Regions from separate parts of the Streptomyces sp. NPDC020379 genome, predicted to be linked through region 1. Evidence: riboswitches for the same ligand, from Rfam matches in the RefSeq annotation. Region 1 holds a riboswitch; each other region holds the start of a gene.
The links. A riboswitch is a leader RNA that binds a small molecule or an ion and turns the genes downstream of it on or off. The one in region 1 is predicted to bind cobalamin.

Region 1 (5,915 bases):
CGGAGAGCGACTCCCCTCCCCCGCTGCCGAGCGCGCCGAGCAGCGAGCCCAGCAGAGAGCCTTCCTTGCTGCCGCCGAGCAGCCCGCCGAGCAGGGTCCCCAGATCGTTGTCCGCCATGTCTGCCGCCTTTCCCGGAAGCGCACCGATATGCCATCCATCTATCCCGGGACGGCGGATCCGGCCCGGGATGACGGGATGTTCACTCGTACGCAGCCATGGTCAGGCGCGCTGCGGCGCCCGCGCGAACTCGGCCATTCCTTCCGTGAAACCGACCTCGGCGCGCCAGCCCAGCTCCTCGCGCAGGCGCCGCGACGACGCGGTGATGTGGCGGACGTCGCCGAGCCGGTACTCGCCCGTGACGACGGGCGCCGGTCCGCCGTGCGCGGCGGCCAGGGTGGCGGCCATCTCGCCGATGGTGTGCGGGGTGTCGCTGCCGCAGTTGTATGCGCGCAGGGTGCCCGCGGGGCGGCTGTCGAGGTGTTCCAGGGCTAGGGCGTTCGCCGCGGCCACGTCCCGTACGTGCACGAAGTCGCGCCGCTGGCGGCCGTCCTCGAAGACGCGGGGGCCCTCGCCGCGGGCGAGCGAGGAGCGGAAGAAGGAGGCGACGCCCGCGTACGGGGTGTCGCGGGGCATGCCGGGGCCGTAGACGTTGTGGTAGCGCAGGGACACCGCCGTGCCGCCGGTGGCGCGGGCCCAGGCGGCGGCCAGGTGTTCCTGGGCCAGCTTGGTCGTCGCGTAGACGTTGCGGGGGTCGGCGGGCGCGTCCTCGTCGACGAGGCCCGGCGTCAGTTCCCGGCCGCAGCGCGGGCAGTGGGGTTCGTAGTGCCCGGCGTCGAGGTCCGCGGCCGCCCTCGGGCCGGGGCGCACCACGCCGTGCCGGGGGCACACGTAGTGGCCCTCGCCGTAGACGACCATGGAGCCGGCGAGGACCAGGCGGCGTACGCCCGCGGCGGCCATCTCCGCGAGGAGCACGGCCGTGCCGAGGTCGTTGCAGCCCACGTAGGCGGGCGCGTCGGCGAAGTCCTTGCCGAGGCCGACCATCGCGGCCTGGTGGCAGACGGCGTCGATGCCGGGCAGCGCACCGGCCACGGCCGCGCGGTCGCGGAGGTCGGCGCCGGTCCACTCGACGCCGGCGGGCCGGGGCGGTGCCTCGGGGTGGGCCGCGGGCAGCAGGGCGTCGAGGACGACGGGCCGGTGGCCGCGGTCGGTGAGTGCGGTGACGATGTGCGAGCCGATGAAGCCCGCGCCTCCGGTGACGAGTACGCGCATGGCCTCGACGTTAGGGGCGCGGGCCGCGGGGCGCCCGTTCCGGCGCCGCCCCGTCACCGGTCCGTAAGAACCGCGCCGGCCGTCAGCCCGTCTCGCTCGTGGCCGTGGCCGCGCGCGCCGCCCAGCGCTGCTCGACCTTGCCGAACCGCCAGTAGGCGAGCGCCGCCGCCCAGACCACCACGAAGAGGCCGACGATGACGAAGCCGACGTTGTCGAGGTTGAGGCCGGAGATCCAGCCGGTGACCCCGTCGTTCATGCCGAGCTTGTCGTGCAGCACGGTGACCAGCTCGATGGTGCCGATGAGGAAGGCCACGGCGATCGACAGGCCGGTGATGGTGAGGTTGTAGTAGACCTTGCGGACGGGGTTGGAGAACGCCCACTGGTAGGCGAAGTTCATGAACGTGCCGTCGAGGGTGTCGAAGAGGCTCATCCCGGCGGCGAACAGCAGCGGCAGGCACAGGATCGCGTACCAGGGCAGCCCGGCGGCCGCGCCGCTGCCCGCCATCACCATGAGGGTGACCTCGGTGGCCGTGTCGAAGCCGAGGCCGAAGAGGAAGCCCAGGGGGTACATCTGGCCCGGGCGGGTGATGGAGCGGGTGAAGCGGCCGAGGACGCGGTTCATGAAGCCGCGCGAGTCCAGGTGCTGCTCCAGCTCGGCCTCGTCGTAACGGCCCTCGCGCATCGCGCGGAAGATGCGCAGGATGCCCGCGAGGGCGACGAGGTTGAGGGCGGCGATGAGGTAGAGGAAGCCGCCGGAGACCGACGTGCCGACGACGCCGAGGGTCTGGTGGGTGGTGGAGTCCTCGTCCATCAGCTTCCCGGCGAGCTGAGTGCCGCCCGCCACCAGCGCCGCCATGACGACAACCACACTGGAGTGGCCGAGGGCGAACCAGAAGCCGACCGAGACCGGGCGCTTGCCGTCGGCCATCAGCTTGCGGGTGGTGTTGTCGATGGCGGCGATGTGGTCGGCGTCGAAGGCGTGCCGCATGCCGAGGGTGTAGGCGGTGACGCCGAGCCCGACACCGTAGACCTTGGAGTCCACGGTGTAGTGGTCGGGGACGACGAGCAGGTAGAGCACGCCGAAGGCGACGACGTGCAGGGCGGCTATGACGCCCAGGAGGCCGGCGGTGCGGACGGTGTCCTGGCGGCGCCAGCGGAAGGCGGGCGGGCCGCCGGCCGCGGGCCCGGCGGGGGTTCGGGTGGGCAGGGTCATCTTGCGGGTCACGCTCCAGCACCTCGTGGATCTTCTCGTGAGATGCCGTGGCCGGTCTCCTGGCTTACGGGTTCGCTCGCGCCCGCCCCTGCCTTCCCGGCAGCCGGCTGCGGCCAGTGGCTCCACGCGCCCGTGGGAGGCGCGCGGAACGGGACGGTAACTCCCCGATCACAGTGGCGAGGGCCGCTCCGGGGTGGGACCACGAGGGTCCGTCACCGGTCTTCCCGAGCACCACGGCCGGGCCACCTTAACGCCCTGACCGGCACAAGTGGCAAAGAAGTGGCAGTTGCCATAGCCAGGCAACAGCTTCCTCGGGGCTTTCACGGCCCGCCCGCCGTTCCGGAGCGCCGATGCTGGACGTGCCCCGCGGGCCGGTGCTACCAGTGCAGTTGACGGGTCACCCCGTCCGGCAGAGAGAGGGCACACCCATGGCGGACACCGGGCAGGGACCGGAGCACCGGGTCGGATTCGTACGCCGGATCGGGCTGTTCCAGGCCACCACCATCAACATGAGCCAGATGTGCGGTATCGGACCCTTCGTCACCATCCCCCTGATGGTGACGGCGTTCGGCGGCCCGCAGGCGGTGATCGGATTCGTCGCGGGCGCACTGCTGGCGCTCGCCGACGGGCTGATCTGGGCGGAGCTGGGGGCATCGCTGCCGGGGGCGGGCGGCAGTTACGTGTATCTGCGGCAGGCGTTCCAGTACCGCAGCGGGAAGCTGATGCCGTTCCTGTTCGTGTGGACGGCCATGCTGTTCATCCCGCTCGGCATGTCGACGGGGATCATCGGCTTCGTGCAGTATCTCGGCTATCTGTGGCCGGGCATGGGACAGACCGCCGGGGACCTCGTGGGGCTCGCGGTCATCGTGGCCATCGTCGCGGCGCTGTGGCGGCGGGTCGAGAACATCGCGCGGCTCACCGTGGTGCTGTGGGCGGTGATGATCGCCTCGGTCGTCCTCGTCATCGTCGCGGCGTTCACCCACTTCAGCCCCCACCGCGCCTTCACCTACCCGGCCCACGCCTTCGAGCTGACGACCAATCACTTCTGGATCGGCTTCGCGGCGGGCCTGACCATCGGCATCTACGACTACCTCGGTTACAACACCGCCGCCTACATGGGCGCGGAGATCAAGAACCCCGGGCGCACGATGCCGCGCGCCATCATCTACTCCATCCTCGGCATCATGGCGATCTATCTGCTGCTCCAGATCGGCACGCTGGGGGTCGTCGACTGGAAGCAGATGCTCGACGAGAACTCCACCGCGCACTCCTCCGTGGCCTCCGCGGTCCTGGAGACGGCCTGGGGCAAGGGCGCGGCCCGGACGGTCACGGCGCTGATCCTCCTCACGGCCGTCGCCTCCGTCCTCACCGGCCTCCTCGGCGGCTCCCGCGTGCCCTACGACGCCGCGCGGGACAAGGTCTTCTTCCGCTCCTTCGGACGCCTGCACCCGCGCCACCACTTCCCCGTGCTGAGCCTGGCGTCGATGGGGGTCATCACCGGCATCGGCTTCCTGATCGGCCGTCATACGGACCTCACCACGCTGATCCAGCTGCTCACGACCGTGATGGTGATCGTCCAGGCACTGGCCCAGGTGGTGGCGGTGTCGGTGCTGCGCCGCCGGCAGCCGGGGCTGCTCCGCCCGTACCGCATGTGGCTCTACCCGCTGCCGAGTCTGGTGGCGCTCGTGGGCTGGCTGGTGATCTACGGCTACGCGGACAAGAACTCCCCCGGCCGGCACCCCATCGAATGGTCGCTCGCCTGGGTGGCCGCGGGCTGTGTGGCCTTTGTGCTCTGGGCGCGCCACGAGAAGGTGTGGCCGTTCGGCCCGCGCGAGATCTCCGAGGAGTACCTGCCCGCGCCCGACCCAGGCGCGGGCGCCGACCCCGACGGTTCCACGGGCCCGGGAGCGGACCCCGACGCGGGCCCCGGCCCGGACGCCGGGCCGGGCGCGGGCCCGGGTGCCGACACCGATCCCAGGGCGCCGGAACCGGTCTGACGTCGCCTCATGGGCGCGGAGCCGGGCGGCCCGGCCACCGGTGGCCGGGCCGCTCGGTGATAGAAATTGCATCCATGCCTGTGACCCCCTCACCCTCCGCGCCCGCGGCCTCCTCACCGCACGCCCCGGGCGCGGCACCGCGCAGACTGCTCTGGCACCGCCTCATATTCGGGCTGTGGTTCCGGCCGGTCGAAGTGCTCGACGAGGCCCGGGACCGCAGCGTCTGGGGTGCGGCGACATTCCTGTGCCTGGTCGCCGGGCTGCTGGGGACGCTGGGCAGGGGCGACTTCCGGGCGCAGTGGCGCGTCAGCCCCACACTCGCCCTGGAGGCGGTGGCCATCGCCGACGGTGTTCTGCTCCTCGCCAGCCTGCTGCTGGGCGTCGCCACGCACGCGATCGCCCGCAGGCTCGGCGGCAACGGCAGGTTCGGCCCGACGGTCACCCTGTTCGTGGTGATCTTCTGGGCGACGGACCTGCCACGGCTGGCGCTCGACGCCTGGCTGCCGGGCGGTTCCTATCCCGTGCGGGCGGCGGCCTGGATCACCGCGGGCTTCGGTTACGCGTTCTCCGCGCTGCTGATCCGGGGCCAGCACCACCTGCCGACGCACAAGGCGGTGGCGGCGGTGAGCATTCAGATGCTGGCGGCGACGGCCCTGCTGAAGTTCCCGGCCGGCGGCTGAGGCTCCGGCCCGGTGGCGGCCGTCGCGCACGGAGGAGATCCGTGGCGGAAGTCGAAGGCCCGCCCGGTGCGACGGGGGATGCACACCGGGCGGGCTCACGCACAGTTCTACCTCATCAAGGATGGGTCATGCATCAAAAACCTGTTCGGCTTTTTCTATGACCACTGCACGGGGAGCGAAATCAAGCCACGCGCCCGCACCGAGGGCCGCCACCTGACCTCCTCACGCGGAACACCGAGTTCCAGAGTGGGGAACCGCTCCAGCAGCACTGCCAGCGCCGTTTCCGTCTCCATCCTGGCCAGCGGCGCTCCCAGGCAGTAGTGGATGCCGTGGCCCAGCGCCAGATGCCCGGAACGATCACGGTTCGGATCCAGCCGTTCCGGATCGGCGAAGTGACGAGGATCACGATTGGCGGAGGCGATGGCGAGCAGCACGGTCTCGCCCGCGGGCACCGTGACCCCGCCGATCTCGATGTCCTCCAGCGGGAATCGCCGGATGGACAGCGGTGAAGGGCCGTCCCACCGGTTGAACTCCTCGACCGCCGCGCCGAGTCCGGCCGGATCCGAGCGCAAGGATTCCATCAGGGCCGGGTGGTCCAGGAGGGCGAGGACGGAGTTGGCGATGAGGTGGACGGTGTTCTCGTAGCCGGCGAAGAGGATGAGGAAGGCGAGCGAGGTGAGTTCGTCCTCGGAGAGCCGGTCGTCGCCGTCCTCGTCGTCCCGGACCGCGATCAGGTCCGAGAGCAGGTCGTCGCC
Region 2 (5,915 bases), on a different contig from region 1:
CCCCCTTCGTCGTCTTGCCCCACTCCCCGATGGTGGTCCCCGTCACCACACGGTGTCCGTCCACCATCACATGCCCGGCTGAAGAGGTCGAGTTGTCCGAGGCGGCCGGTGCCACCGCCGAGGCAGAGGTGCCGAGACCCAGAACAGTGGCCACCGCCAGGCCAACAGCTGCCACGGACAGGGGTCTTGCTGTGCGCATAGGTGTTCCCTTCCGTCACCATGCCGGTCGGTCGATCCAGCACGCGGGAACGTTAGTTCGATATCACTGCGAGGGGGACACTCACCACAGGCTTGGCCGAATCACGGTCACTCCACCTGCGTCGAACAGCGCACGATGGCGCAAAGCCCCCTTCAACCGATGACGCAAGCGCCGGAAGGGACCGGTCTCGCCGTCGACCCGGTCCATGCATGGGCGAGTGAGATCATGCGGGAGAGTCACCCGTACAGAAGAAAGAACCCCCGGCCCACCCCGCCGCTCTCCCCCAAGAGCGGCGGGCCGTCATCGAGGCGGGCAGGTCAGCGCAGCGTCGCGCGTACCTGCCGCGCCGCCGCGACCACGTTCTCCAGCGCCGGGCCCGATTCCTCCGGGGCGCGGGTCTTCAGGCCGCAGTCGGGGTTGACCCACAGCCGCTCCGCGGGGACCGCGCGCAGCGCGTGCCGCAGGAGTTCGGCGATCTCCTCGACCGGGGGGACGCGCGGTGAGTGGATGTCGTAGACACCGGGGCCCGCCTCGCGCGGATAGCCCGCGGCCGCCAGCTCGTCGGCGACGGCCATCCGTGAGCGCGCCGCTTCGAGGCTGATGACGTCCGCGTCCAGGGCCTCGATCCCGGCGAGGATCTCGCCGAACTCGGCGTAGCACATATGCGTGTGGATCTGGGTGTCGGCGCGGACGCCGCTGGTCGCGAGGCGGAACGCCTCGGTGGCCCAGTCCAGATAGCCGGGCCGGGCGGCGGCCCGCAGCGGCAGGAGTTCGCGCAGGGCCGGCTCGTCGACCTGGATCACGGCGGTGCCCGCGGCCTCCAGGTCGGCGACCTCGTCGCGGAGGGCGAGGGCCACCTGGCGGGCGGTCTCGGCGAGCGGCTGGTCGTCGCGGACGAAGGACCAGGACAGCATGGTGACAGGGCCGGTGAGCATGCCCTTCACGGGGCGCTGGGTCAACGACTGGGCGTAGCGGGTCCATTCGACGGTCATCGGGGCGGGCCGCGAGACGTCACCGGCGAGGATCGGCGGCCGGACGTAGCGCGTGCCGTAGGACTGCACCCAGCCGTGCCGGGTGGCGAGGTAGCCGTTCAGCCGCTCGGCGAAGTGCTGGACCATGTCGTTGCGTTCGGGCTCGCCGTGCACCAGCACATCGAGGCCGGCCTTCTCCTGGAAGGCGATCACCTCGCGGATCTCGGCGGCGATCCGCTCCCGGTACTCATCGGCCGTGATCTTCCCGGCACGCAGATCGGCCCGCGCGCGGCGCAGTTCGGCGGTCTGCGGGAAGGAGCCGATGGTGGTCGTGGGCAGCGGCGGGAGGTCCAGCCGGGCGCGCTGGGCGGCGGCCCGTTCCGGGTACGGCTGCGGGCGGCGGGTGTCCTCGGCGGTGACGGCCGCGCAGCGGTCCCGTACGGCCGCGTCGCGGGTCAGCGCGGAGCCCGCGCGGGAGGCGAGGGCGGCGCGGTTGGCGGCGAGCTGGGGCGCCACCGCCTCGCGGCCCTCGCTCAGGGCCCTTGCGAGGATGGCGACTTCGGCCGTCTTCTGGCGGGCGAAGGAGAGCCAGCGGGCGATCTGCGGGTCGAGGTCGCGTTCGGCGGCGGCGTCGAGCGGCACGTGCAGCAGGGAGCAGGACGGCGCGACATCGAGCCGGTCCACCAGGCCGAGCAGGGTGGCGAGGGTGGAGAGGGCCCGCTCCAGGTCGGCGGCCCAGATGTTGCGGCCGTCGACGACGCCCGCGATGAGCCGCTTGCCGGGGAGCCCGCCGAGCGCGGCCAGCTCTTCGAGATTGGCGGCCGCGGGACCGGTGAAGTCCATCGCGAGCCCCTCGACCGGGGCCTGGGCGAGCACCGGCAGGGCGTCGCCGAGCCGGTCGAAGTAGGACGCGACGAGCAGTTGGGGGCGGTCCGTGAGCGCGCCGAGCTCGCGGTAGGCGCGGGCGGTGGCGTTCAGCACGGACCGGGGCCGGTCCTGCACGAGCGCGGGCTCGTCCAGCTGCACCCACTCCGCTCCGGCCGCCCGCAGGTCGGCGAGCAGCGAGGCGTAGACGGGCAGCAGCCGGTCCAGGAGTGTCAGCGGCTCGAAGTCCGCGCCGGCGTCGGGCGCGGGCTTGGCCAGCAGCAAGAAGCTGAGGGGACCCAGCAGCACGGGCCGGGCGGTGAGGCCCGCGTCGCATGCCTCACGGAATTCGCCGACCTGCTTACGGGAATCGGGCGTGAATTCCGAATCGGGGCCCAATTCCGGTACGAGATAGTGGTAGTTGGTGTCGAACCACTTCGTCATCTCCAGCGGTGGCGTGTCCGCCGTGCCGCGGGCCATGGCGAAATAGACGTCGAGCTCGGTTGTGGCCGCCGCCCGGTGCCGCTCGGGCACGGCGCCGACCGCCCAGGCGGTGTCCAGCACATGGTCGTAGAACGAGAAGTCACCGGTGGGCACCTCGGTGATGCCCGCCTCGCGCAGCTCCTCGCGGGCCGCGGCACGCAATGCGGCGGCGGTTTCCAGGAGTTGCTCCGCCCCCAGGCGGCCGGCCCAATAGCTCTCGGTGGCCTTCTTCAGCTCACGGCCCGGGCCTTGCCGCGGATAGCCGTGCAGCGTGGGATTCACACGTGCGACATGCGTCTGCTTCACGGAACTCTCCTCCGGAGTTCGTGCGGTCCGTACCCCGTGCGGGCATACGGGCAGTGGCAGGTCTTCGGACTCGCGGGCGCGCCCCGGTCCCTCGTCGAGGGGCCGGTCACCTACCGGCGGTCGCTTCCCGGACGGCGTCCAGTGCGTATGACCGCTTTCGTTCCCACTCACCGCTGCGGGGCAGTTCCGGATTCGCACCGGATTCCCTCTTGCGACGCTCCCGACTGGCGGACGGGGCGAACCAGCTGCACCGGCCAGCATAGTCACAGGAGTTGCCGCCCGGGCGTACTCTGTGATCATGGCCATTCGTACTGCCGTACGGCGCGTGGTGTCCCTCGTCCCCTCGCTCACCGAGGCCGTGGCCGTCAGCGCGCCCGGGCTGCTCGTCGGTGCCACCGACTGGTGCGAGCACCCCGCCGGGCTCGGCGTCACGCGGATCGGCGGCACGAAGAACCCCGACGTGGCCCGTATCGCCGCCCTCGCGCCCGACCTCGTCCTCGCCAACGAGGAGGAGAACCGCGCCCCCGACCTCGCCGCTCTGCGCGCGGCGGGCCTGCGGGTGCTGGTCACCGAAGTGCGCACGCTGGAGCAGGCGTTCGCGGAGCTGGAGCGGGTGCTGGTGGCGGGGTGCGGGCTGGAGCGGCCGGCGTGGCTGGCGGAGGCCGAGGAGGCGTGGCGGGACGTACGGGCCACGGGCCGCGCCGTGCGGGCGGTGGTGCCGGTGTGGCGGCGGCCGTGGATGGTCCTGGGCCGGGACACCTTCGCCGGGGACGTCCTCGCCCGGCTCGGGGTGGCGCACGCGTACGCCGGGCACGCGGAGCGCTATCCCCGCGTGCCCCTGGAGGAGTTGACCTCGTGCGGCGCCGAGCTGGTCGTGCTGCCGGACGAGCCGTACCGCTTCAGTGCCGACGACGGCCCGGAGGCGTTCCCCGGGCTGCCGTACGCGCTGGTCAGCGGCCGTCACCTCACGTGGTACGGCCCCTCGCTCACCGAAGCACCGCGGGTGCTGGCCGCGGCGCTGCGAGCAGCCGGCCGTTGACCAGCCCGTGCAGGGTGCGGGCCGCGGCGACCGCCCAGGCGGCGACGAGCAGGGCGTAGAGCCCGACGGCCAGCCAGGTGAAGGCGTGCAGGTGGGTGTGGCGGGCGAGCGCCGCGGCGCCGGTGACGCAGGTGCCGATGGGAAAGGTGAAGCCCCACCACGTCATCCCGAAGCCCATCCCGCGCCGGAAGGCACCCACGACCATGGCTGTGGCCAGCGCCAGCCACAGCAGCGCGAAGCCCATCACCGGGACGCCGTAGAGCACGCCGAACGCGGACATCGCGTGCGCGTACGGGGCCGCGACGGCTCCCGGTGCCGCGTCGGCGAGGTTGTTCACGGCCGTCGTGGACTGGCCCAGCGGGCCCAGCACCAGGAAGAGGGTCGGGGTCATCGCGAGGGGCAGCGGGCCGTGGTGCACCAGCCGCGAGAGGAGCATCGGCAGGATGGCGAGCGTCATCAGCAGGCTCATGCCGAACAGCGCGTAGCAGCCCAGCAGCATCGCCGCCCGCCACTGCCCGGCCGGCAGGTGCGCGACCAGCGCCGGGCCGTTCGCGGCGGAGACCATGGGGGCGACCACCGGCAGCAGCCAGACGGGCGAGGCGGCGCCGGGCTCGACCCGGTGCCGGGTCACCATCAGATACGGGATGCCCGCCGCGGCGACCAGCCCGAGCACGGTGCCGCCCACCCACAGGACGGAGTCGACGGCCACGGCCGCGGACGTGCCGATGACGCCCGAGCCGACGGAGAGGGTGGTGCCGCCGACGGCGAGCAGGGCCATGGCCAGGCAGCCGTAGAACGGCGCGACGCCCGGGTCGGCGAGGTGCCGCCGGGCCTGGTCACCGTGGCGCGCCCAGTGCGCGGCGCGGGCGGCGAGCAGGGTGAGGAGGGCGAGGGCGGCCAGCGCCCAGACGGCCTCGTACGCCACCCGCAGCCCCGGCGAGTGGGCCGGGAGCGCGGCTCCGGCGCCCGCGACGATGGCGGTGCCCATCACGGCGGCGTACCAGTTCGGGCCGAGGTGGCGGACACCCGGCCGCGGTTCGTGACGCGTGAGAGGGGTGGGGCTGGGGTGGACGAGCGTGGTCATGCCTCCACGATTGCCCATGGCACTCCGTGCAACCAGAGGCCATCGGTCTATGAGGGCATAAGCTGGGTTTATGAGCGATCCGAGCAGCCCTCTCGCCCACCGGGTGCCCGATCTCGGGGCGCTGGAGCTCCTGCTCGCCGTGGCCCGGCTGGGCAGCCTGGGGCGGGCGGCGAAGGAGCTGGGCATCACCCAGCCGGCCGCCAGCAGCCGGATCCGCGGCATGGAGCGACAGCTCGGCGTGGCCCTGGTCGAACGCTCGCCGCGCGGCTCGCGGCTCACCGACGCGGGGGCGCTCGTCACCGACTGGGCCGGGCGGGTCGTCGAGGCCGCCGAGGCGTTCGACGCGGGGACGCGGGCGCTGCGCGGGCGCCGGGACTCGCGGCTGCGGGTCGCCGCGAGCATGACCATCGCCGAATACCTGTTGCCGGGCTGGCTGATCGCCCTGCACCGGCAGTTGCCCGGCACCGCCGTCTCGCTGCTCGCCGGGAACTCCGCCGCCGTCGCCGACCGGCTGCGCGCCGGTGAGGCCGACCTCGGCTTCGTCGAGGGCCTGGACGTGCCGGCCGGCCTCGACGGCGCGGTCGTCGGCCACGACCGGCTCGTCGTCGTGGTGGCCCCCTCCCACGCGTGGGCCCGCCGCCGCGCTCCGCTGCCCCCTTCGGAATTGGCGGCCACCCCCTTGATCCTGCGCGAACGCGGCTCGGGGACGCGGCAGGTGCTCGACGCCGCGCTCGCTTCTCACGGCGGTCTCGCCGTCCCGCTGCTCGAACTGTCGTCGACGACGGCCGTGAAGTCCGCCGTCGTGAGTGGCGCGGGGCCTTCTGTGCTGAGCGAGCTCGCGGTGGGTGAGGAGCTCGCTTCCCGGCGGCTCGTGGAGGTGCCGGTGGGGATTCGCCTGCGGCGTGATCTGCGGGCGGTGTGGCGGGTGGGGCATGTGCCGGTGGGGCCGGGGCGGGAGCTTTTGTCTTT
Region 3 (5,915 bases), on a different contig from region 1:
CCGAGGAGGCCGTGGCCGTACGGGATGGGGGCGCCCCACCGAGTGCCGTGCCACCGGCCATCGGTGAGCCGGGCCGTCCGGCCGTCGGTCGCTCCCCGAAAGAGAACACCGGGGAGAACACCTCCCACCCGCTCGCCGAACGCGGCGCGCGGGCGATCGTCGCCGTGTGCCACGCGGAGCGGCGGTTGCGGCTCGCCGGGCGGGAGGTCGAGCGGCTCGCGCCGCTCGCCGGGGAGTGGCTGTCGCGCGGGGCGACGCTCCAGGAGCTGCGGGAAGCGCTCACCGACGGGCTGCCGGAGCGCGTCCACTCCCCCGTCGGGATCCTCCGCGACCGGCTGACGCGCAAGATGCCGGATCCCGCTCCCGAGCCCGCTCCACGGCCGCAGCCTCTGCGCGCCTGCACCGGCACCTGTGGCCGCATGATCCGGCCCGTCGCCGACGAGACCACGTGCCGCGACTGCCGGCTGGAGGCGGCCGGAAGCGACTCTTCCGAGGCGGAAGGAGCAACTCAGCGCGGCATGAATGCCGTTCGAGCCGCGCTGGAGGCTTGCGTACGGCCGAGGCCCGCCATCTGACCTCAGATGACGTTGCCATACCGATATGCGGACAGGGGGTGACTCCCAGCAGGACCCTGACCTAGATTTCCTGCGCATCACGCAGTGATCACCTAGGGGGGAGTCGCCACCATGACAGAACCACCGATGGAGCCACCGGAGCGCGGGCGCGGGCCCGTTGTCACGGTGCCGATGGTCGTGGCCGGGGTGTGTCTCGCCATTCCCTTCGTCGCCATGCTGTGGGTCGACTCCTACGCGCGGCTCACGCCCGCGTTCATCGGGATCCCGTTCTTCTACTGGTACCAGATGCTGTGGGTGCTGATCTCGACCGCGCTCACCGTCATCGCGTACACGCTCGTGCGACGACACGAGCGGAACGAGCGGATCCGTAAGGCGGGTGAGCGGGCGTGAAGGACGGCGTCAACGGCGTGGCGCTCGCCGTGTTCATCTTCTTCTTCCTCGTCGTCACGGTGATGGGGTTCGTCGCCTCCCGGTGGCGGCGCGCGGAGAACGCGGACAACCTCGACGAATGGGGGCTGGGCGGGCGTTCGTTCGGCACCTGGATCACGTGGTTCCTGCTGGGCGGCGACCTCTATACCGCCTATACCTTCGTCGCCGTGCCGGCGGCCATCTACGCGGGCGGCGCCGCGGGATTCTTCGCGGTGCCCTACACGATCCTGTGCTATCCGCTGGTGTTCACCTTCCTGCCCCGGCTCTGGTCGGTGGCGCACAAGCACGGTTATGTGACGTCCTCGGACTTCGTGCGCGGCCGGTTCGGGTCGAAGGGGCTCTCCCTGGCGCTCGCGCTGACCGGGCTGCTCGCGACCATGCCGTACATCGCGCTCCAACTCGTCGGCATTCAGGCCGTGCTGGACGTGCTCGGGGTCGGTGGCGGGTCCAACTGGTTCATGAAGGACCTGCCGCTGCTCATCGCGTTCGGCGTGCTCGCGGCCTATACCTATTCGGCCGGACTGCGGGCTCCCGCGCTGATCGCCTTCGTCAAGGACGCGCTGATCTACATCGTGATCATCGTGGCCATCATCTACATCCCCATCAAGCTGGGGGGTTTCGAGCACATCTTCGCGAAGGCCGGGGACGCCTTCGCCGAGAAGAATCCGGCGACGGGCAAACCGCGCGGTTCCCTGGTGAGCGGTCCGGACGCGCAATGGGCGTACGCGACGCTCGCGCTCGGTTCGGCGATGGCGCTGTTCCTCTATCCGCATTCGGTGACCGCGGTCCTCTCCAGCAAGAGCCGCGACGTCATCCGCCGCAACACCACGATCCTGCCGCTCTATTCGCTGATGCTGGGCCTGCTGGCCATGCTCGGCTTCATGGCGATCGCCGCGGGCGTCAAGGTGAAGAACGGCCAGCTGGCCATCCCGCAGCTCTTCGAGGACATGTTCCCGGACTGGTTCACGGGCGTCGCCTTCGCGGCGATCGGGATCGGCGCGCTGGTGCCGGCGGCCATCATGTCCATCGCCGCGGCGAATCTCTTCACCCGGAACATCTACAAGGACTTCATCCGGCCGGACGCCTCGCCCGAGCGCGAGGCGAAGGTCTCCAAGCTCGCCTCACTGCTGGTGAAGGTCGGCGCGCTCGTCTTCGTCCTGACGATGGACAAGACGGTCGCGATCAATTTCCAGCTGCTCGGCGGCATCTGGATCCTCCAGACCGTCCCGGCGCTCGTGGGCGGGCTCTTCACCCGCTGGTTCCACCGGTGGGGGCTGCTGGCGGGGTGGGCGGTCGGCATGGCATACGGGACGTGGCGGGCATATGACACACCCAGTGCGACTCAGGACCATTTCGGGAATACGAACCTTATTCCATTCATCGGAGAGAAGGGGTATATCGGGCTTACGGCATTCGTCCTGAATGTGCTTGTCGCGGTGGTGCTCACGGTGGTGTTCAAGGCGGTGGGTGTCCCGGACGGGGTGGACGAGACGAAGGCGTCCGATTACACGGCGGATGTGGGTGATCCGGGGGTGGTGGAGGAACTGCCTCCCGCGACGGCGGGGGCACCAGGGGGCCACTGACGCCTGCGGCGGGCTTTGTTCCCCTGCCCCGTCCCTTCCCGGCCGCATCGATGTGCGGCTCCGCCGCGTGGGGGGCAAGCCCCCGGACCCCCGCAACACGCTTCGCGCGTTGTCCTCAATCTCCCCCAGCTACCGCTGGGAGGTGCCCCCAACGGGCTGAATGTGCTGGCTACGGTCCGCACATCCAGCCCGTCCGGCGTTTGAGGACCCGTCCGCAGGCCGCTCCCACCGCTGGGGGCACCCCCGGACGAGGTGTCTGGGGGGAGGCAGCGGAACTCGCGGCCGGGGACCCAGGGCACGCGCCCCGGCAGAGGAAAAGCCCCCGCCGACACCCCCAGGCACCCCCCAGACGCACCGCCGCACCCCCACCCACCCCGCGCCCCACCCAGGGCCGCGGCGCGCCCGACAGGGCGCGTGGCGGCCCTTCGCCATGCCCCTTGCGGGCAGGCCCTGTTAGCACATTCCGACCCGCGCGATTACCGCGCGACACAAGATGTGGTGGTGCGTGCGACGGCCAGCACTAGATGTATGCTCGTCCTCGCTGTCGTCGCAGGGGAATCCGGTGGAAATCCGGAACTGTCCCGCAACGGTGCATGTATGCCGTAATGACGCATGCAGGAGTCCGAGTACCTGCCGACAGCACGCCCACCGCTGAGCCGCACCGGCTCGCACCGGGCGTTTTGTATTCGTCCGGGCCTCGCGGGTTGGGCCGATGGACGCTACGAGCATGCCCTGATGCCTCAGGCATGCCCGTACGCGCCCGTCGCGCGCCACCCGCCCGGCCCCTTGCCGAGCGAGGGAGAGCCTCAGTGACCATCGCGCCCGCCGATCCGGTCTCAGCATCCGCGGAAGCGACCGGCGGCCCCGGGACCGCGCTGCTGCGCACCCTGACCGACCTCACCGCCGATCTGTCCGCCACCGACCCCGGAAAGGTCGCCGCCGCCGCGCTGCGGGGCCGCCACCCGGGCTCGGACGAGGCCGAACTGCGGTCCCTGGCCACCGAGGCCGCCGCCGGCCTGATCGCCGAGGAGCCCGAGTACTCCAAGCTCGCGGCCCGCCTGCTCACCCTCGCCATCGCCGAGGAGGCCGCCGGACAGGGCGCCGTCTCCTTCTCCGCGTCCGTCGCGACCGGCCACCGCGAGGGCCTGATCGCCGACGACACCGCCGCCTTCGTGGCGACCCACGCCGCGCGCCTCGACGAGCTCGTCGAGAAGGCGCTCGCCGACGGCGCCGACGACCGCTTCGGCTACTTCGGCCTGCGCACCCTGCACAGCCGCTACCTGCTGCGCCACCCGATCACCCGGCAGGTCATCGAGACCCCGCAGCACTTCCTGCTGCGCGTGGCCTGCGGCCTGGCCGAGGACCACTCGGTGCGGGCCCTGGAGGACGTCGCCGAGCTCTACGGGCTGACGAGCACCCTGTCGTACCTCCCCTCCTCCCCCACGCTCTTCAACTCCGGCACCCGCCACCCGCAGATGTCGTCCTGCTATCTGCTGGACTCGCCGCTGGACGAGCTGGACTCGATCTACGACCGCTACCACCAGGTGGCGCGCCTGTCGAAGCACGCCGGCGGCATCGGCCTGTCCTACAGCCGCATCCGCTCGCGCGGCTCGCTGATCCGGGGCACCAACGGGCACTCCAACGGCATCGTGCCGTTCCTGCGCACGCTCGACGCCTCCGTCGCGGCGGTCAACCAGGGCGGCCGGCGCAAGGGCGCGGCCTGTGTCTACCTGGAGACGTGGCACGCGGACATCGAGGAGTTCCTGGAGCTCCGCGACAACACCGGTGAGGAGGCCCGCCGCACGCACAACCTCAACACCGCGCACTGGATCCCGGACGAGTTCATGCGCCGCGTCGAGGCGGACGCCGACTGGTCGCTGTTCTCCCCGGCCGACACGCCCGAGCTGGTCGACCTGTGGGGCGACGAGTTCGACGCCGCGTACCGCAAGGCCGAGGCCGAGGGCAAGGCCGTCCGGCAGATCCCGGCGCGCGTGCTGTACTCCCGGATGATGCGCACCCTCGCGCAGACCGGCAACGGCTGGATGACCTTCAAGGACGCGTCCAACCGCACCGCGAACCAGACCGCCGAGCCCGGCAAGGTCGTCCACTCCTCGAACCTGTGCACCGAGATCCTCGAGGTCACGGACGACGGCGAGACGGCGGTCTGCAACCTCGGCTCGGTCAACCTGGCGCAGCACCTGGGTACCGACGGCGAGATGGACTGGGAGAAGCTCGACCGTACGGTCCGTACGGCCGTGACGTTCCTCGACCGCGTCGTGGACATCAACTTCTACCCGACCGAGCAGGCCGGCAACTCCAACAGCCGCTGGCGCCCGGTGGGCCTGGGCCTGATGGGTCTCCAGGACGTCTTCTTCCGGCTCCGGCTGCCCTTCGACTCCCCCGAGGCGAAGGAGCTGTCCACCCGGATCTCCGAGCGCATCATGCTCGCGGCCTACGAGGCGTCCGCCGATCTCGCCGAGCGGCACGGCCCGCACCCGGCCTGGTCCGCGACCCGCACCGCCCGCGGCGTGCTGCACCCCGACCACTACCCGAACGCCGAGCAGCGCTGGGCCGACCGCTGGGAGGCGCTGCGCGCCCGCATCGCCCAGGTCGGCATGCGCAACTCGCTGCTGCTGGCGATCGCGCCGACGGCCACCATCGCGTCCATCGCGGGCGTCTACGAGTGCATCGAGCCGCAGGTCTCCAACCTCTTCAAGCGCGAGACGCTCAGCGGGGAGTTCCTCCAGGTCAACACCTATCTGGTGGAGGACCTGAAGAAGCTCGGCGTGTGGGACCGCACCACCCGCGACGCGATGACCGACGCCAACGGCTCGATCCAGGACATGCAGTGGATCCCCCAGGAGGTGCGCGACCTCTACCGCACCGCCTGGGAGATCCCGCAGCGCTTCCTGATCGACATGGCCGCGGCGCGTACGCCGTACCTGGACCAGAGCCAGTCGCTGAACCTCTTCATGGCGTCGCCCACCATCGGCAAGCTCAGCTCGATGTACGCGTACGCCTGGAAGCAGGGCATCAAGACGACGTACTACCTGCGCTCGCGCCCGGCCACCCGGATCGCGCGCTCCGCCGGTGCCGCCGCCACCATCCCCGTACAGCAGGCCACCCCGGACGCGGACGCCGTCGCCTGCTCCCTTGAGAACCCCGAGTCCTGCGAGGCCTGCCAGTAATGAGCTCCACCGAGAAGAACCTGCTCGACCCCGGCTTCGAGCTCACTCTGCGGCCGATGCGCTACCCGGACTTCTACGACCGCTACCGCGACGCCATCAAGAACACCTGGACCGTCGAGGAGGTCGACCTCCACTCCGAC
Region 4 (5,915 bases), 220 kb from region 1:
GTGCCGTCCGTCGTCATCGCACGGCCTCCGTGAGTCCGCGGACCACGATGAGGCGCATGATCTCGTTCGTTCCTTCCAGGATCCGGTGCACCCTGAGATCACGGACGATCTTCTCGATGCCGTATTCGCTGAGGTACCCGTAGCCGCCGTGCAACTGGAGGGCGTTGTCGGCCACCGAGTAGCCGGTGTCGGTGGCGAACCGCTTCGCCATCGCGCACAGCTGTGCGGCCTGCGGGAGCCCCCGGTCCAGGGCGTCCGCCGCCTGGCGGACGAGCGCCCTGGCGGCCGTCAGCTCGGTCGCCATGTCGGCGAGCCTGAACCGCAGGGCCTGCGCGTCGAGCAGCGGCGCTCCGAACGCCTCACGGTCCGCGAGGTATGCCAGGCTGCGGTGGAGCGCGCTCTGCGCCCCGCCGAGGGAGCAGGCGGCGATGCCGAGCCGGCCGCCGTTCAGGCCGTGCATGGCGATGCGGAAGCCGTCGCCTTCGGCGCCGAGCCGGCGGTCGGCCGGGATGCGCACGCCGTCGAGGACGACCTGGCGGGTGGGCTGGGCGTTCCAGCCCATCTTCCTCTCGTCCGGCCCGAAGGACAGCCCGGGGTCGTCACGTTCGACGATGAAGGCCGTGACACCCCTGGGGCCCGGCTCGCCGGTGCGGGCCATCACGATGTAGACGTGCGAGGTGCCCGCGCCGGAAATGAACTGCTTGACGCCCGTGAGGACGTAGTGGTCGCCGTCGCGCTCGGCGCGCGTGCGCAGCGCGGCCGCGTCGGACCCCGTGCCCGGTTCGGTGAGGCAGTAACTGCCCAGGAAGTCCATGGAGCACAGGGCCGGGAGCAGGCGGGCGCGCTGGGCCTCGTCGCCGTAGCGGTCGATCATCCAGGCGACCATGTTGTGGATGGAGAGGTAGCCGGCGATGGATGGGCAGCCGGTCGCCAGGGTCTCGAAGACCACGACGCCGTCGGAGCGGGTCAGGCCGGAGCCGCCGGAGGACTCGCGGACGTAGACGCCGCCCAGTCCGAGGCCCGCGCCCTTGCGCAGGACGTCGACGGGGAAGTGCTTGTCCCGGTCCCAGGCGACGGCGTGCGGGGCGAGGTGTTCCTCGGCGAAGTCCAGCGTCGTCTCGGCGATTGCCAGCTGCTCCTCGGAGAGCATGGTGCCGGTCATGGTCAGTGTCGTCGTCACCGTCGTCACCGCATCGTGGGGATGGTGAAGCTCGCGCCCTCCTTGACCCCGGAGGGCCAGCGCGAGGTGACGGTCTTCGTACGGGTGTAGAAGCGGATCGCGTCCGGGCCGTGCTGGTTGAGGTCGCCGAAGCCGGAGCGCTTCCAGCCGCCGAAGGTGTGGTAAGCCACCGGTACGGGGATGGGCACGTTGACGCCGACCATGCCGGTGTTCACCCGCCGGGTGAAGTCGCGGGCGGTGTCCCCGTCCCGGGTGAAGAGGGACACGCCGTTGCCGTACGGGTGCTCGCTGGGCAGCCGCAGGGCCTCCTCGTAGTCGGCGGCGCGGACGACGCAGAGGACCGGGCCGAAGATCTCCTCCCGGTAGACGCGCATGCCGGTGGAGACGCGGTCGAAGAGCGTGGCCCCGGCGAAGAAGCCGTTCTCGTGGCCCGGGAGGACGAAGTCGCGCCCGTCGACGACCAGTTCGGCGCCCTCCGTGGTGCCGATGTCCACGTAGCGGCGCACGCGGTCGAGCGCGTCCCGGCTCACCAGCGGGCCGAAGTCGGCGTCCGGGTCGTCGGAGCGGCCGATGCGCAGCGCGCCGATGCGCTCCTTGAGCTTGGCGACCAGGGCGTCGGCGGTCTCCTCGCCGACGGGGACGGCGACGGAGATCGCCATGCAGCGCTCGCCCGCCGACCCGTACCCGGCGCCGATCAGGGCGTCCGCGGCCTGGTCGAGGTCGGCGTCCGGCATGATGACCATGTGGTTCTTGGCGCCGCCGAAGCACTGGGCGCGCTTGCCGTGGGCGGCGGCGGTGGCGTAGATGTGCGCCGCGACCGGGGTGGATCCGACGAAGCCGATCGCCTGGACCCTGGGGTCCTCCAGCAGGGTGTCGACGGCTTCCTTGCCACCGTTGACCACGTTGAGCACGCCCGGGGGCAGCCCCGCCTCGAGGAAGAGCTCCGCGAGCCGCAGCGGCACGGACGGGGCGCGCTCGGAGGGCTTGAGGACGAACGTGTTCCCGCAGGCGATCGCGGGCGCGGCCTTCCACAGCGGGATCATCGCGGGGAAGTTGAAGGGGGTGATCCCGGCGGTGACGCCGAGGGGGCCGCGCAGCGAGTGGACGTCGATGCCGGTGCCCGCGTTGTCCGTGAACTCGCCCTTGAGCAGGTGCGGGATGCCCGCGGCGAACTCGACGACCTCCAGGCCGCGCTGGATGTCGCCGTGGGCGTCGGCGATCGTCTTGCCGTGCTCGGCGGACAACAGGCGGGCGAGCGCCTCCCGTTCGCCCTCGATCAGCTGCAGGAACCTCAGCAGGACGCGGGCGCGGCGCTGCGGGTTCCACTCGCCCCACTCCGGCTGCGCGGCCGCCGCGTCGGCGATCGCGGCCGCGGTGTCCTCGCGCCCGGCCAGGGGCACCCGGGCCTGTACGGCGCCGGTGTTGGGGTCGTACACGTCGGTGAAGAGCCCCGACGCCCCCGGGGTGTGCTTGCCGGCGATGAAGTGTGTCAGTTCGCGGACCATGGAAGCCTGCTCTCGTCAGGTCGGATGAGATCCGGGGATGGCACGGCCGGCCGGCGACGGCACCGGGTGAGGTGCGTCGCGTGCGGCTGCCGTGGGACGCGAAGGCTCGAAAGCCGTCGGAGCGTCACGAGAACGCGTTACGCGTAAGCGGACATGCGTGCGTGCCCCGCCGGATCACCAGGGTCGTGGGTACGGACCGGTGCCATGCGTGTCTGCTCCATCCTCGTGGACAACACGGAACACCCCGCGGCCGGTATCCTGACTCCCGGATCACCGCATGCCGCCCGCCTTCCCGACGCGTCGCGTCAGTGGCGTGCTCTGGACGGCACACTTCCCGGTCACAGTGGCGGGACCGTGCCGGATTCACACCGGCTTCCCTGCACCGCGGGCCTTGGTCACGAAGATATAGTTGGACGTCCTAGTAAGTCCAGCCTCGTCGCCCTGCCGTCCTGTGCATGGGCAAGGCCCGTCGTTCCGTGCGCCCCCTCCGTATTACCGCTCGGCCACGGGGTAGGGCACGAATGTGCTGCTGTTCTCGTCGATGGCCAGTGGCCGGCCCAGCGGCGGTACGGCCCGCTGCGGGCATTCGAGGCGTTCGCAGACGCGGCAGCCCATGCCGATGGGGGTGGCGGCGGAGGCGTTGTCGAGGTCGAGGCCGTCGGAGTAGACGAGCCGGGCGGCGTGCCGGATCTCGCAGCCCAGTCCGATGGCGTACGTCTTGCCCGGCTCGCCCCAGCCGCCGCGCTGCCGGGTGACGGTGCGGGCGGTCCACAGGTAGCGCTGTCCGTCGGGCATGGCCGCGATCTGCACCTGGATGCGGCCGGGAGTGGTGAATGCCTCGTAGACGTTCCACAGGGGGCAGGTGCCGCCGGCGCGGGAGAAGTGGAAGCCGGTGGCGGACTGGCGCTTGGACATGTTGCCGGCGCGGTCGACGCGGACGAAGGAGAACGGCACGCCGCGCAGGTGAGGGCGCTGGAGGGTGCTGAGGCGGTGGCAGACGGTCTCGTAGCCGACCCCGAAGTGGTCGGTGAGGCGTTCGATGTCGTAGCGCATCTCCTCCGCCGCCGCGTGGAAGGCGCGGTAGGGGAGGATCAGCGCGGCGGCGACGTAGTTCGCGATGCCGATGCGTGCGAGTCGCCAGGTGGGGGAGGTCTGGTCGTAGTCCTCCGAGGCGAGCGCGGAGAGCTCCGGGGAGAGTTCGAGCAGGGCCAGTTGGGTGGCCATCCGGAAGGCCCGCTGGCCGGGGCGCAGCCGGCTGGACAGATGCAGGGTCCGGCGCGAGGGGTCGTAGTGGTGCAACTGGTCGGAGTCCGTGGCGAGCCGCACGGCGTGCTTGTCGGTGAGCCGGGCGGACAGCGCGGTCAGGACTCCGCCGGGGCGGATGCCGAGGTCGGTCGCCAGGTTCTCGGCGGCCAGGTCGAGGTCGTGGAGGTAGTTCCGGCGGCGGTAGAAGAACTCCCGGATCTCCTCGTGCGGAGCCCGGGGCGCGGGCGGGGCCGCCGCGCCGCGCCGGTTGTCCGCGGCCTCGGCCAGGCGCTCGGTCAACGTCTGGTTGCGGCGGCTCAGATCGAGCAGGACGTCCGCGACAGCCGGCAGGCGGGAGGCGAGTTCTGACAGGTCAACCGGCGAGATGCGGGCGTCGGCGATCTCGTCGGCCAGCGCCTCCCGAAGGTCGGCCAGGACCCGGGTGGTGTCGAGCCCGGAGAAGAACCCGGGTTCCACGCCGAACGCCTCGGTCAGGCGCAGCAGTACGGGGACCGTCAGTGGCCGGGAGTCGTGCTCCATCTGATTGAGGTAGCTGGGGGAGATGGCCAGGACGTGGGCGAACTCGGCCTGACTGAGCCGCCGCTCCTCCCGCAGCCTCCGCAGCCGGGCTCCGGCATAGGTCTTGCTCACCGCCGTCTCCCGTCCGCCGTCGAGGATCCAAAGCTCGCTCACGTCCTGTATGGCGGCGAGTCTATGCACGGGAGGCACGGAAGCGAACCTTCGCAGACTTGGCAGAACGCGCCGAAAAGATTTGCAACAGTTGGCAAAGAGCCACGGTTGATGGCACTCAGTGCCACTGCCAGAGTCGTAACGCGGCCCGCCGGAACCACGGCGGAGAACCGGAACCGGGCCTGATTCATGCCCTGACGTCGGAGATCCCGGCACTTCCGGCAGCCCGACCGCCATCAGCACGCGGCCTTCGCGCATGGTCGAGGGCACGGCGGGCCGCACCCGAAGGGGAGCGATTCCCCTTCGCAGAATTGACGGAACGCGACAGCGGGAGACGATCATGGCTCAGGCACGGACGGCGGCGGAAGCACTGGCGGAGCGGTGGGCGACGGACCCGCGCTGGAAGGGCATCGAGCGGACCTACGGCGCCGAGGACGTGATCCGGCTGTCCGGCAGCGTCCGCGAGGAGCACACCCTGGCCCGCCGCGGGGCCGAGCGCCTGTGGCGGCAGCTGCACGAGCGCGACTACGTGCACGCCCTCGGCGCACTCACCGGCGGCCAGGCCGTGCAGATGGTCAAGGCCGGACTGCAGGCCATCTACCTCTCCGGCTGGCAGGTCGCCGCCGACGCCAACCAGGCCGGCCACACCTACCCCGACCAGAGCCTCTACCCGGTCAACTCCGTGCCGCAGGTGGTCCGCAGGATCAACAACGCCCTGCTGCGAGCCGACCAGATCGCCACCGCGGAGGGCGGCACGGACGCCACCGACTGGCTGGCCCCGATCGTCGCCGACGCCGAGGCCGGCTTCGGCGGGCCCCTCAACGCCTTCGAACTCACCAAGGCGATGATCGCCGCCGGTGCGGCCGGCATCCACTACGAGGACCAGCTCGCCTCCGAGAAGAAGTGCGGCCACCTCGGCGGCAAGGTGCTCGTCCCCACCGCCCAGCACATCCGCACCCTCAACGCCGCCCGGCTCGCCGCCGACATCGCGGACGTGCCCACCCTCATCGTGGCCCGTACCGACGCGCTGGCCGCGAACCTGCTGACCAGCGACGTGGACGAGCGCGACGCCCGCTTCGTCACCGGGGAGCGCACCGCCGAGGGCTTCTACCGGGTCGAGAACGGCATGGCCCCCGTCATCGCCCGCGGCCTGGCCTACGCCCCCTACGCCGACCTCATCTGGGTGGAGACCGGCACCCCGGACCTGGCCCAGGCACGGGAGTTCGCCGAGGCGATCCATGCCGAGCACCCGGACCGGATGCTGGCCTACAACTGCTCGCCCTCCTTCAACTGGA

Region 2: another riboswitch for cobalamin. It lies ahead of metE (5-methyltetrahydropteroyltriglutamate--homocysteine S-methyltransferase); the one in region 1 lies ahead of ACH427_RS09535 (HoxN/HupN/NixA family nickel/cobalt transporter).
Region 3: another riboswitch for cobalamin. It lies ahead of ACH427_RS17840 (ribonucleoside-diphosphate reductase subunit alpha); the one in region 1 lies ahead of ACH427_RS09535 (HoxN/HupN/NixA family nickel/cobalt transporter).
Region 4: another riboswitch for cobalamin. It lies ahead of ACH427_RS08580 (CoA-acylating methylmalonate-semialdehyde dehydrogenase); the one in region 1 lies ahead of ACH427_RS09535 (HoxN/HupN/NixA family nickel/cobalt transporter).

The regions. Positions count from the first base shown of each region.
Region 1 is NZ_JBIRVR010000005.1:319,271-325,185, reverse strand. Features, by position in the region: gene ACH427_RS09545 (YidB family protein) at 1-148, opposite strand, end outside; gene ACH427_RS09540 (NAD-dependent epimerase/dehydratase family protein) at 221-1,270, opposite strand; gene ACH427_RS09535 (HoxN/HupN/NixA family nickel/cobalt transporter) at 1,353-2,495, opposite strand; cobalamin riboswitch at 2,515-2,734, opposite strand; gene ACH427_RS09530 (amino acid permease) at 2,912-4,480, shown strand; gene ACH427_RS09525 (YIP1 family protein) at 4,555-5,160, shown strand; gene ACH427_RS09520 (cytochrome P450) at 5,316-5,915, opposite strand, start outside.
Region 2 is NZ_JBIRVR010000021.1:79,701-85,615, reverse strand. Features, by position in the region: gene ACH427_RS24880 (hypothetical protein) at 1-175, opposite strand, end outside; gene metE (5-methyltetrahydropteroyltriglutamate--homocysteine S-methyltransferase) at 517-2,823, opposite strand; cobalamin riboswitch at 2,861-3,084, opposite strand; gene ACH427_RS24870 (helical backbone metal receptor) at 3,122-3,862, shown strand; gene ACH427_RS24865 (TDT family transporter) at 3,810-4,946, opposite strand; gene ACH427_RS24860 (LysR family transcriptional regulator) at 5,017-5,915, shown strand, end outside.
Region 3 is NZ_JBIRVR010000012.1:130,532-136,446, reverse strand. Features, by position in the region: gene ACH427_RS17855 (hypothetical protein) at 1-575, shown strand, start outside; gene ACH427_RS17850 (DUF3311 domain-containing protein) at 687-965, shown strand; gene mctP (monocarboxylate uptake permease MctP) at 962-2,587, shown strand; cobalamin riboswitch at 3,099-3,240, shown strand; gene ACH427_RS17840 (ribonucleoside-diphosphate reductase subunit alpha) at 3,397-5,775, shown strand; gene ACH427_RS17835 (ribonucleotide-diphosphate reductase subunit beta) at 5,775-5,915, shown strand, end outside.
Region 4 is NZ_JBIRVR010000005.1:96,688-102,602, forward strand. Features, by position in the region: gene ACH427_RS08570 (enoyl-CoA hydratase/isomerase family protein) at 1-17, opposite strand, end outside; gene ACH427_RS08575 (acyl-CoA dehydrogenase family protein) at 14-1,162, opposite strand; gene ACH427_RS08580 (CoA-acylating methylmalonate-semialdehyde dehydrogenase) at 1,186-2,685, opposite strand; cobalamin riboswitch at 2,916-3,094, opposite strand; gene ACH427_RS08585 (short-chain fatty acyl-CoA regulator family protein) at 3,178-4,581, opposite strand; gene aceA (isocitrate lyase) at 4,961-5,915, shown strand, end outside.